Regions from separate parts of the Geodermatophilus sp. SYSU D00708 genome, predicted to be linked through region 3. Evidence: riboswitches for the same ligand, from Rfam matches in the RefSeq annotation. Region 3 holds a riboswitch; each other region holds the start of a gene.
The links. A riboswitch is a leader RNA that binds a small molecule or an ion and turns the genes downstream of it on or off. The one in region 3 is predicted to bind cyclic di-AMP.
Positions count from the first base shown of each region.

Region 1: linked by a shared signal. The riboswitch ahead of ACI79D_RS05085 (transglycosylase family protein) and the one ahead of ACI79D_RS08180 (aggregation-promoting factor C-terminal-like domain-containing protein) in region 3 are both predicted to bind cyclic di-AMP.
Region 2: linked by a shared signal. The riboswitch ahead of ACI79D_RS05840 (aggregation-promoting factor C-terminal-like domain-containing protein) and the one ahead of ACI79D_RS08180 (aggregation-promoting factor C-terminal-like domain-containing protein) in region 3 are both predicted to bind cyclic di-AMP.

Region 1 covers NZ_JBJGYS010000004.1:11,273-14,533, reverse strand. Annotated here, with positions in the region: gene treY (malto-oligosyltrehalose synthase) at 1-1,507, shown strand, start outside; cyclic di-AMP (ydaO/yuaA leader) riboswitch at 1,826-1,968, shown strand; gene ACI79D_RS05085 (transglycosylase family protein) at 1,971-2,585, shown strand; gene ACI79D_RS05080 (hypothetical protein) at 2,606-3,261, opposite strand, start outside.
Region 2 covers NZ_JBJGYS010000004.1:182,474-185,734, reverse strand. Annotated here, with positions in the region: gene ACI79D_RS05855 (flavin-containing monooxygenase) at 1-46, opposite strand, end outside; gene ACI79D_RS05850 (class I SAM-dependent methyltransferase) at 74-709, opposite strand; gene ACI79D_RS05845 (hypothetical protein) at 706-915, opposite strand; gene ACI79D_RS05840 (aggregation-promoting factor C-terminal-like domain-containing protein) at 1,127-2,020, opposite strand; cyclic di-AMP (ydaO/yuaA leader) riboswitch at 2,254-2,417, opposite strand; gene ACI79D_RS05835 (LLM class flavin-dependent oxidoreductase) at 2,612-3,261, shown strand, end outside.
Region 3 covers NZ_JBJGYS010000007.1:30,790-34,050, forward strand. Annotated here, with positions in the region: gene ACI79D_RS08170 (hypothetical protein) at 1-119, opposite strand, end outside; gene ACI79D_RS08175 (alkene reductase) at 204-1,340, opposite strand; cyclic di-AMP (ydaO/yuaA leader) riboswitch at 1,480-1,638, shown strand; gene ACI79D_RS08180 (aggregation-promoting factor C-terminal-like domain-containing protein) at 1,885-2,325, shown strand; gene ACI79D_RS08185 (LLM class flavin-dependent oxidoreductase) at 2,378-3,261, opposite strand, start outside.

The DNA.
Region 1 (3,261 bases), on a different contig from region 3:
GGACCTGCCGGAGAGCTGGGCGACCGCGGGGACGACGGGCTACGACGCGCTCGCCGAGGTCGACGACGTGCTGGTGGACCCGGCCGGCGAGGCGGCGCTCACCGCGCTGGACACCGAGCTGTCCGGCCGGGCGGTCGACTACGGCGAGCTGGTGCACGGCTGCAAGCGCGAGGTCACCGACGGGATGCTCGGCTCGGAGGTGGCCCGCCTGGTGCGGGTGATCGGCGAGCTGCCCGGCATCTCGCGGGAGCAGCAGACCGAGGCCCTCGCCGAGCTGCTGGCGAGCTTCCCGGTCTACCGCACCTACCTGCCCGACGGCCGGGAGCACCTGGCCGCGACGGTGACCGCGGTCCGGGAGCGCCGTCCCGACCTGGCCGGTGCGGTCGACGCGCTGTACCCGGTGCTGGCGCAGGCCGGCACCGAGGCGGCCACCCGCTTCGAGCAGACCAGCGGCCCGGTCATGGCCAAGGGCGTGGAGGACAGCGCCTACTACCGCTGGGCCCGATTCGTCGCGCTCAACGAGGTGGGCGGCGACCCGGCCCGCTTCGGCAGCACGGTCGCGGAGTTCCACGAGGCGCAGCGGCGGCGGCTGGAGCGCAAGCCGGCGTCGATGACGACCCTGTCGACGCACGACACCAAGCGCAGCGAGGACGTGCGGGCGCGGCTGGCGGTGCTCGCCGAGCTGCCCACCGAGTGGGCGCGGCTGGTGCGCCGGCTGCTCGACCTGCACCCGCTCGCCGACCGGCCGATGGCGCACCTGGTGTGGCAGAACCTGGTCGGCGCGTGGCCGCTGTCCAGGGAGCGGGCGCACGCCTACGCGGAGAAGGCGGCGCGCGAGGCCGGGACGTCGACGACCTGGACCGATCCGGACGAGGAGTTCGAGGCGCAGCTGCACGCGCTGGTCGACGCCGCGTACGACGACCGGGCGACGCAGGCCGAGATCGAGGAGGTGGTCGCCCGCATCGCGCCGCTCGGCCGGTCGAACTCGCTGTCGCAGAAGCTCCTGCAGCTGACCATGCCCGGCGTCCCGGACGTCTACCAGGGCACCGAGCTGTGGGACCTCTCCCTGGTCGACCCGGACAACCGCCGTCCGGTCGACTACGACCTGCGCCGCCGGCTGCTGGCCCGGCTCGACGAGGGCTGGGTGCCGCCGGTGGACGACGAGGGCGCGGCGAAGCTGCTCGTGGTCTCCCGGACGCTGCGCGCCCGCCGCGAGCACCCGGAGTGGTTCGCCGGGTACGAGCCGGTCGAGGCCACCGGGTCCGCCGCCGGGCACGTCGTCGCCTTCGACCGGGGGTCCGGGGAGCAGGACGGCGTGGTGACCGTCGCGACCCGGCTCCCCGCCGGCCTGGCCGCGGCCGGCGGCTGGGGCGACACCGCGCTGCAGCTGCCGAACGGCGCCTGGCGGGACCTGCTCACCGGCGGCCGGCACGTCTCGGACGCGGCCGGGCTGCCCGTCGGCGCGGCGCTGGAGCGGCTGCCGGTCGCGCTCCTCGTCCGAGACTGACGAAGGACCCCTCTGCCCCCCGCCACTCGCAAGCTCGGGGCGGGACCCTGCAGAGGGGCCATGGAGGGTGGCCGCTCCGGCGCGTCACCAGGCTCGTGGCGGGACCCTGCAGAGGGGCCTTCAACGACGTCACCGGACTCACGACGGAGAGTCGTCGGCCGGGGGCGGTGCGCCGCCCCCGGCCCGGCCTGTCGCGCCACGCCGGGGCGGCACGCCGGTGCCCGCGCGCGGACCGGGACGTCCGCTCCTAGCGTCCCGCGGGTGCTCCGGCTGTCCGGCCGGGCACGGCGCCGTCCCGCCCAACCCCGTCCGACGGCGTCCGACTCTGCACCAACCGTGGACGGGGGTGGGGGACCCACCTACGGCGCTGCACGCGCCTGGGGGTGAAGCCGCGTTCCGCGGCCGGGCACCGATCGCCCGAACCCGACAGCTAACCCCGCCGGCGGTCGATCGGAGGACCTCCATGCCTCAGCACGACCGATCCCGCACGCCCTCTCGCGCCCTGCGCCGCGGCGCCGTCGTCCTCGCCGGCGCGGCCGCCGTCTCCGCCCTCGCCCTCCCCGGATCCGCCTCGGCCGCGGAGCACAACTGGGACGGCGTCGCGCAGTGCGAGTCCAGCGGGAACTGGCACATCAACACCGGCAACGGCTACTACGGCGGGCTGCAGTTCAGCGCGAGCACCTGGGCCGCCTACGGGGGCCGGGAGTTCGCGTCCAACGCCCACCTGGCCAGCAAGGCGCAGCAGATCGTGGTCGCCGAGCGCACCCTCGACGGGCAGGGCATCGGCGCCTGGCCGAACTGCGGCCGGTACCTGACCGGCGGCTCGTCGGCGCAGGCGGCCGCGCCGGCGCAGGCGGCCGCGCCGGCGCAGGCGGCCGCGCCGGCGCAGGCGGCGGCACCGGAGCGGGCGTCGCGTGCCGACCGGGCGGCGTCCGGGAGCTACGTCGTCCGGGCCGGGGACACGCTCGGCACCATCGCCGCCCAGCACGGCATGGGCTGGCGCGAGCTGTACGCGCAGAACCGCGATCGGGTGGCCGACCCCGACCTGATCCGCGTGGGCCAGTCGCTGGTCGTCTGAGCCCGCCGTCCGCGCGCAGGTCACGGGGGGCCGGGCCGGCCCCCCGTGACCTGGCCGGCGCCGCGCACCGGCAGCGGAGGTCGAGCCGCGGCCACGCCCCGGGCGACGCCGACCGCCAGCGGCCAGTCCGGGTCGGCCCAGTAGCGGCTGTGTGCGTACAGCGGCGGCTCCGGCGCGGACTGGTTGGTCGGGTCCGAGGCCACCGGGTCGAGCAGGCGCCACTCGCCGCCGCAGACCCGGCGCAGGGTGCGGGGATCGCGCCAGTCGTCCTCCGGCCCCTCGTCCCAGAGCCGACGTGACCGCAGCGGTCCGGGCTCCGGCGTCCGCTCCCAGCTCCGGACCGGCCCGGCGACCGGGTCGGTCTCGCGGAACAGGCTCACCCACCGCTCCCCCCAGGTGTCGCTCAGCCAGCGGAGCACGTCCGGGCCGACGTGCGCGGGGAACGCGCGGCAGAACTGCATGCGCAACTGGGAGCCGAAGGTCACCAAGCCGACCCTCGGGTAGAGCTCCGGAGCGATCGAGCGCAGCGCGGCCAGGCCGATCAGGCTCCCCTGGCTGTGCGCGGCCACGACCACCTGCTCGGCGTCCCCCTCCTCGGAGAGCAGCCACTCGATGCGGTCGACCAGCGCCGGGACCGCCACCTGGGAGTACGCCGCGGGCACGAACGGGTGCGCTG
Region 2 (3,261 bases), on a different contig from region 3:
CCACGATCAGGACGTCGACGTGCTCGGCGGCGGTCTCGGCGGTCACGCGGGCGACCCTATCCGCGACGCGGGGTCACGGCAGGCGCCAGACCGTCGTCCGCCGCAGACCGGGGCCCTCCGTCTCGGGGATCTCGTACACCGCCTCGGCGACCAGCCGGTCGTGCGGCAGGTACGGCCGGCCCGGGTCGCCCACGTGGACCTCGACCCCGCGGGCGCGGGCGCGGTCGAGGAAGGGCAGCACCCGCTCGGTCATACCGCGGTCGTAGCAGACGTCCCCGGCCAGGACGACGTCGATGCCGCGGAGGTCGCGGCCGAGCACGTCGCCGGTCACGCTGACCCCCGGGACGCCGTTGAGCCCGGCGTTGACGCCGATCGCCGTCCGGCTGAACGGGTCGACGTCGCTGGCCAGCACCGAGCGGGCGCCGGCCAGCCGGGCGGCGATGGCGACCAGCCCGCTGCCCGAGCCCAGGTCGAGCACCGCACGCCCGGCCACCACTGCCGGCCGGTCGAGCACGAACCGTGCCAGGGCCTGCCCGCCCGGCCAGGCCGCGGCCCAGAACGGCGGGGCCTCACCGGCGCCGCCGTCGGCCTCCATCGCCTCCCACAGGGCGACGACGTCGTCGGCCACGTGCAGCCGGACCTCCGGGACGCAGGTCGGTCGCCGGACCTGGGTGTGGGCGCGGACGAACCGGGACGGGACGAGTCTCACGCCTGGGAGTCCACCACCCGCGTCGCGTCCGGCGATCGCGGCTCCCGGCGGGGCAGGTGGTCGCGGCACCACCGCTCGCAGTCGGCCAGCAGGTTGCCGGTCGAGATCGGCCGGTCCCACGCGGCCGGCAGCTCACGAGGCGCCCGCCCGGGTGGCCGGGCGGCGTCCCCGGGCCCGGGAGCCTGCTCGACGGAACGCCGGCCCACGCTGCGTCTCCCTGGTGTCGGCGTCGGTGGACCCACCGACGGTGTCTCGCTCGCGACCGTCCCGTCGCCGACGGGAGCCGGACACCAGGGTGCCCCAGCCCCCGGACGCCGAGAGCCGCACCCCTCCCCCTGGGAGGCGTGCGGCTCTCGGTGCGCGTCGCGGACGACGCTCCTGCTGTTGCCCGTCCCGGACCCGGGACGGGGTGCCGGCTCAGTACCAGCCGGTGGACTGCGAGTGCGCCCAGGCGCCGCACGGCGAGCCGTAGCGCTTGTCGATGTAGATCAGCCCGGCGTCGATCTGGCGGTAGCCGTCGGAGGTCTTGGCGATCCCGGTGCCGGCCCAGGTCGAGTCGAGGAACTGCGGGATGCCGTAGGCGGTGCTGGAGGGGTTCTGCGCGTTGGGGTTCCAGCCGCTCTCCTTGCCCCACAGCTTCTCGAGGCAGGAGAACTGGTCGGCGCTGCCGACCTTGCTCATCGCGTAGTCCTTGAACGACCCGCCGCCGGCCGGGGCGGCCGCGGCGCGGGCGGGGGCGGGGGCGGCGGCCTGTGCGGCCTGCGCGGCCTGCTCAGCCGCCTGGCGCTCGGCGGCCTCGCGGGCGGCCTGCTCGGCCGCAGCCTTCTCGGCGGCGGCCTTCTCGGCGGCGGCCTTCTCGGCGGCCTGGCGGTCGAGCTCGGCCTGGTCCGCCGCGGCCTGCGCCTGGGCGGCGCTCGCCTGGGCGGCCTCGCGCTCGCTGCGCGACGCGGTGAGCTCCTCGAGCGGGGCGAGGTCGTCCGACGGCGCCGCGGCGGAGGAGCCGGTGAGGCCCAGCTGCTCGGCGACGCTCGTGGACGCGCTCACCGTCGCGGCGTCGGCCTCGGCGGCCGGCTGACCGGTGGTCAGCACGCTGACCGCGACGGCACCGGCAGCGGCGGTGGCCAGCAGGATCGCCGGACGGCGACCCCGGGTCGGCAGCCGCAGCCGGCGGCGGGCGGTGGGCTCGGTGGCGAGCTCGGCGGGGAGTTCGGCGGTGGCGGGCTCGGCGGCGGCGAGCTCCAGGGTGGCCGGCTCGGTGCGGACGGTGTCGGCGTCGGCCGGGCGGAGGTCGTGCGACGTGCGGCGGGACATCGGGTGTGGTGCTCCGGGGGCGTGAGGGCGCGCGCGGGACCGGTCCTCGCCTGAGCGAGGACAGCCCGGTGCTGTGGTCGGTGGGGGTGCCGGGCGCGGTCAGCGAGGGACGCGCGGGCGCCGGCGGTCGCGGGCTGGCGGGGTCAGCGGGCCGAGGAGGAAGCGCGAGGGGCGCGCGGCCGGGTGACCCTGCGGGCCTCGAGGGCCCGTGGGTGAGGCAAGCGAGTGCTCTCCGTTCCTTCCGTGGCCGCCTACCGAGTTAGCTGACGGGTTCGGGCGGGAAGGTGCCCTACCTGTCCTCCGAGCGAGGCTCGGCGGGCAGGACTCACCCCAGTACTGCGGTGGGTCCCCGGCTCGCGCCCGCAGCGGTGCGGACACGACTCGGCGGCGTCCAGCCAGGCTCCCGGGATGGGAGACTCGACCGACCGGACGTCAGCCACCGTAGGGGCCGTTACCGTCCCGTGACAATCCCAGCGGTCACATCCGTTGCGTGAGGTACCTCGCGCGCGGGTGTTGCCCGCGGCGGAATAGCCAGGCCGTGGCACTGTTGCACCCAGCAGTAGTTGCGCTCTCAATCACCTGGAGCACGAGATGCAGTTCGGGATCTTCTCGGTCAGCGACATCACGACCGACCCCACGACCGGGCGCACGCCCACCGAGGGTGAGCGGATCAAGGCGGTCCTCCGGATCGCGCAGAAGGCCGAGGAGGTCGGGCTCGACGTGTTCGCCCTCGGCGAGCACCACAACCCGCCGTTCTTCTCGTCCTCCCCCACCACGACGCTGGCGCACGTCGCCGCGCGGACGAGCACCCTGCAGCTGTCGACGGCGACCACGCTGATCACCACCAACGACCCGGTGAAGATCGCCGAGGACTACGCGATGCTGCAGCACCTCGCCGACGGCCGCGTCGACCTCATGATGGGCCGCGGCAACACCGGCCCGGTCTACCCGTGGTTCGGGCAGGACATCCGCAACGGCATCCCGCTGGCGGTGGAGAACTACGCGCTGCTGCGCCGGCTGTGGGACGAGGACGTCGTCGACTGGTCCGGTCAGTTCCGCACCCCGCTGCAGGGCTTCACCTCCACCCCGCGGCCGCTGGACGGCGTCCCGCCGTTCGTCTGGCACGGCTCGATCCGCTCCCCGCAGATCGCCGAGCAGGCCGCTTACTACGGCGACGGCTTCTTCCACAACCACATCTTCTGGCCGAAGGAGCACACCCAGCGGATGGTCGAGTTCTACCG
Region 3 (3,261 bases):
GGCAGCCGGGACATCCGCACCCGGTGCAGCTCGTCCCATACCGCCGCCGGTGGGGCGTCGATCCACTGCGCCTGGCGGGTGACGTGGTCGGCTGCCGGCACGACGTCCTCGAGGTCCACACGGCTCCCGTACCCGGCCGGCGAGCGCCGTGTGCACCCAGCGTGGTCTCGGACTGCGCGAGACCACGCTGAGTGCACAGGACGTCAGCTGGCCCGGCGGTCGGTGAGGGTCGGGTAGTCGGTGTAGCCCTCGGCGCCGGACGCGTAGAACAGGTGCGCCCGGATCTCGTTCTCCGGGTGCTCGCCGGCCCACCGCTCCACCAGGTCGGGGTTGGCGATGACCGGGCGGCCCACGGCGACGGCATCGGCGTGCGCGGCCTCGATGAGCGCCACCGCCTCCTCGCGCGTGGTGACCGTGCCGAACCCGCTGTTGGCGATCAGCGGGCCGCCGAAGCGCCGGCGCAGCTCCTGCACCAGGTCGCCGGCCGGCTCGCGGTGCAGCACCGACAGGTAGGCGAGACCCAGCGGGGCGAGCTGGTCGAGCAGCGCGCCATAGGTGGCGAGGACGTCGTCCCGGTCGGTCTCCAGGGCGTCCTGGATGCCGTGCTCGGGCGAGATCCGCAGGCCGACGCGGCCGGCGCCGATCGCCGCGGCCACCGCCGTCACCACTTGGACGACGAAGCGCGCCCGGTTCTCCGGGGAGCCGCCGTACTCGTCGGTCCGCAGGTTGGACGTCGGGGAGAGGAACTCGTGCAGCAGGTAGCCGTTGGCGCCGTGGATCTCCACGCCGTCCAGGCCGGCCTCGATCGCGCGGCGGGCGGCGGTGACGAAGTCCTGCACGGTCGCCCGGGCCTCGGCGACGGTCAGCGCGTGCGGCACCGGGTACGGCTGCTTGCCCTTCTCCGTGTGCCCCTCGCCGTTGATGGCGACGGCGCTGGGCGCGACCACGCGGCGGCCGCCGTTGACGTCGGGGTGGGTGACCCGGCCGCCGTGCATCACCTGCATCACGATCGTGCCGCCGCGGGCGTGCACCGCCTCGGCGACGCGGCGCCAGCCCTCGACCTGCTCGTCGGTGACGATGCCGGGCTGGCCGACGAACGCCTGCGACTCGTGGTTCGGGTAGGTGCCCTCGGTGATGATCAGGCCGACGCCGGCGCGCTGCCGGTAGTGCTCGACGACGAGGTCGCCCGGGACGCCGGACGCGCCGGAGCGCATGCGGGTGAGCGGGGCCATCACGACGCGGTTGGCGAGCTCGAGGTCGCCCAGGGTCACAGGGGAGAACAGGTCCACGAGGAGTTCGACGCCCGGACCGGAGCCGCCATTCCGGGCCGCGACCGTCACGGTGCTCACAGTGACGCGCGTCCCGCCGCAACGGCCATGTCGCAACTGAAGATCGGCGGCCGTCGAGTGGCGCGATGTACGTCGCGTTCGTACGGTGACCGTGTCCGGCCCTCGACGTCTCCCGAGCCCGGGGAGCCCGCGCCGGACGCCGCCGAGTCGCACCCACCGTGGTGGGCGCGAGCCGGGGACCCACCCGCACCACCCGGGGTGAGTCCCGCTCCCGGGTGCACCGGGAGCGGGTAGGGCACTCCCAGCCCGAACCCGTCAGCTGACCCGGTAGGCGGCCCGGGGAGAAACGGAGAACCACCGCGCCCTGGGGCCCGGAGCCCCCGCGCGCCCACAGGTCCGGGACCGTCGCGCTCCCGCCTGTCCATCCCAGGACCAGCCGCACGGCACGCACCGTCGGCCGACGGCTCCTCGCCGGGCGCCCGTGTCCGGCCGGTGCCGCGCGCCCAGCTGACGACACGCCGACGGCCCCGGCCGGTCCCGCACCATCGCCCCGGCGCCGTCGGTGCCGGGCGACCGCACAGCACGAGGAACACACATGCACAACCAGCACAACCAGCGCCCCCGCTCCCTGCACCGGCTCGCCGCCGCAGCCGGTCTGAGCCTGGCCCTCGCCCTCGCCCCCACCGGGGGTTCGGTCGCCCGGGCGGAGGGGGACCACTCCCTGGCCTCGATCGGGGCCTCGCAGAAGCAGGCCTACAAGAACCACGCCCTGGGCCAGGTCGGGGGCAACCGGACCCAGTTCGGCTGCCTCGACCAGCTGTGGGAGCGGGAGAGCGGGTGGAACCCCAACGCGCAGAACCCGACGAGCACCGCCTACGGCATCCCGCAGTTCCTCGACTCGACCTGGGCCATGACCGGCATCCGCAAGACCTCTGACCCCTACCGGCAGATCAAGGCGGGGCTGATCTACATCGGGAAGCGGTACGGCAGCCCCTGCGGGGCGTGGAGCCACCACCGGGCCCGCGGGTGGTACTGAGCCCGGGAACGCCGAGGGCCCTCTGCGCGCGCAGAGGGCCCTCGGGCCGGTCTCAGGCGGTGGCCATCGCCTCGGCGGTCAGCTCGACCGAGCGCAGCCGGCCCTCCGTGCCGGGGAACTGGTGCGCCACGATCAGCTCGTCGGCGTCGGCGTGCTTCGCGAAGCCCTGGAGGTACTCACGCACCTCGTCCGGGGTCCCGACGGCGGTGTGGGTGAGCATCGTGTCGACGTGCAGGCCCGCGCCGCCGTCGAGCAGCAGCTGCGTCTCGTCGTCCGACAGCGAGCGACCGCGGCCGAACAGCCCGACGGCCAGCGTCCGGCGGACGGCGGCGTAGGCCTCCTCGGCCGCCGCGCGGGTGTCGGCCGCGACGACGTTCACGCCGGCGACCACGTACGGCTCGGCGAGCTGCTCGGACGGCTTGAACTCGCGCCGGTAGGCCTCGACCGCGGGCTGGAGCATCGCCGGGGCGAAGTGTGACGCGAACGCGTAGGGCAGGCCGAGCGCGGCGGCCAGCGTCGCCCCGAACATCGACGAGCCCAGGACGTAGAGCGGCACGCGCGAGCCCTTGCCGGGGATCGCGTCGACCCCGGGCACCCGCGACTCGCCGGCCAGGTAGGCCTGCAGCTCGAGGACGTCCTGCGGGAAGCGGTCGGCCGAGCGCGGGTCCCGGCGCAGGGCGTACATCGTGTTCTGGTCCGAGCCCGGAGCCCGACCCAGGCCCAGGTCGATCCGGCCCGGGTACATCGCGTCGAGGGTGCCGAACTGCTCGGCGATGGTCAGCGGCGCGTGGTTGGGCAGCATGACGCCGCCGGCGCCGAGCCGGATGGACGACGTCTGCGCGCCGACGTGCGCGATCAGCACGCTCGTGGCCGACGACGCGATGTGCGGCATGTTGTGGTGCTCGGCGTACCAGACCCGGCGGTAGCCGGTCTGCT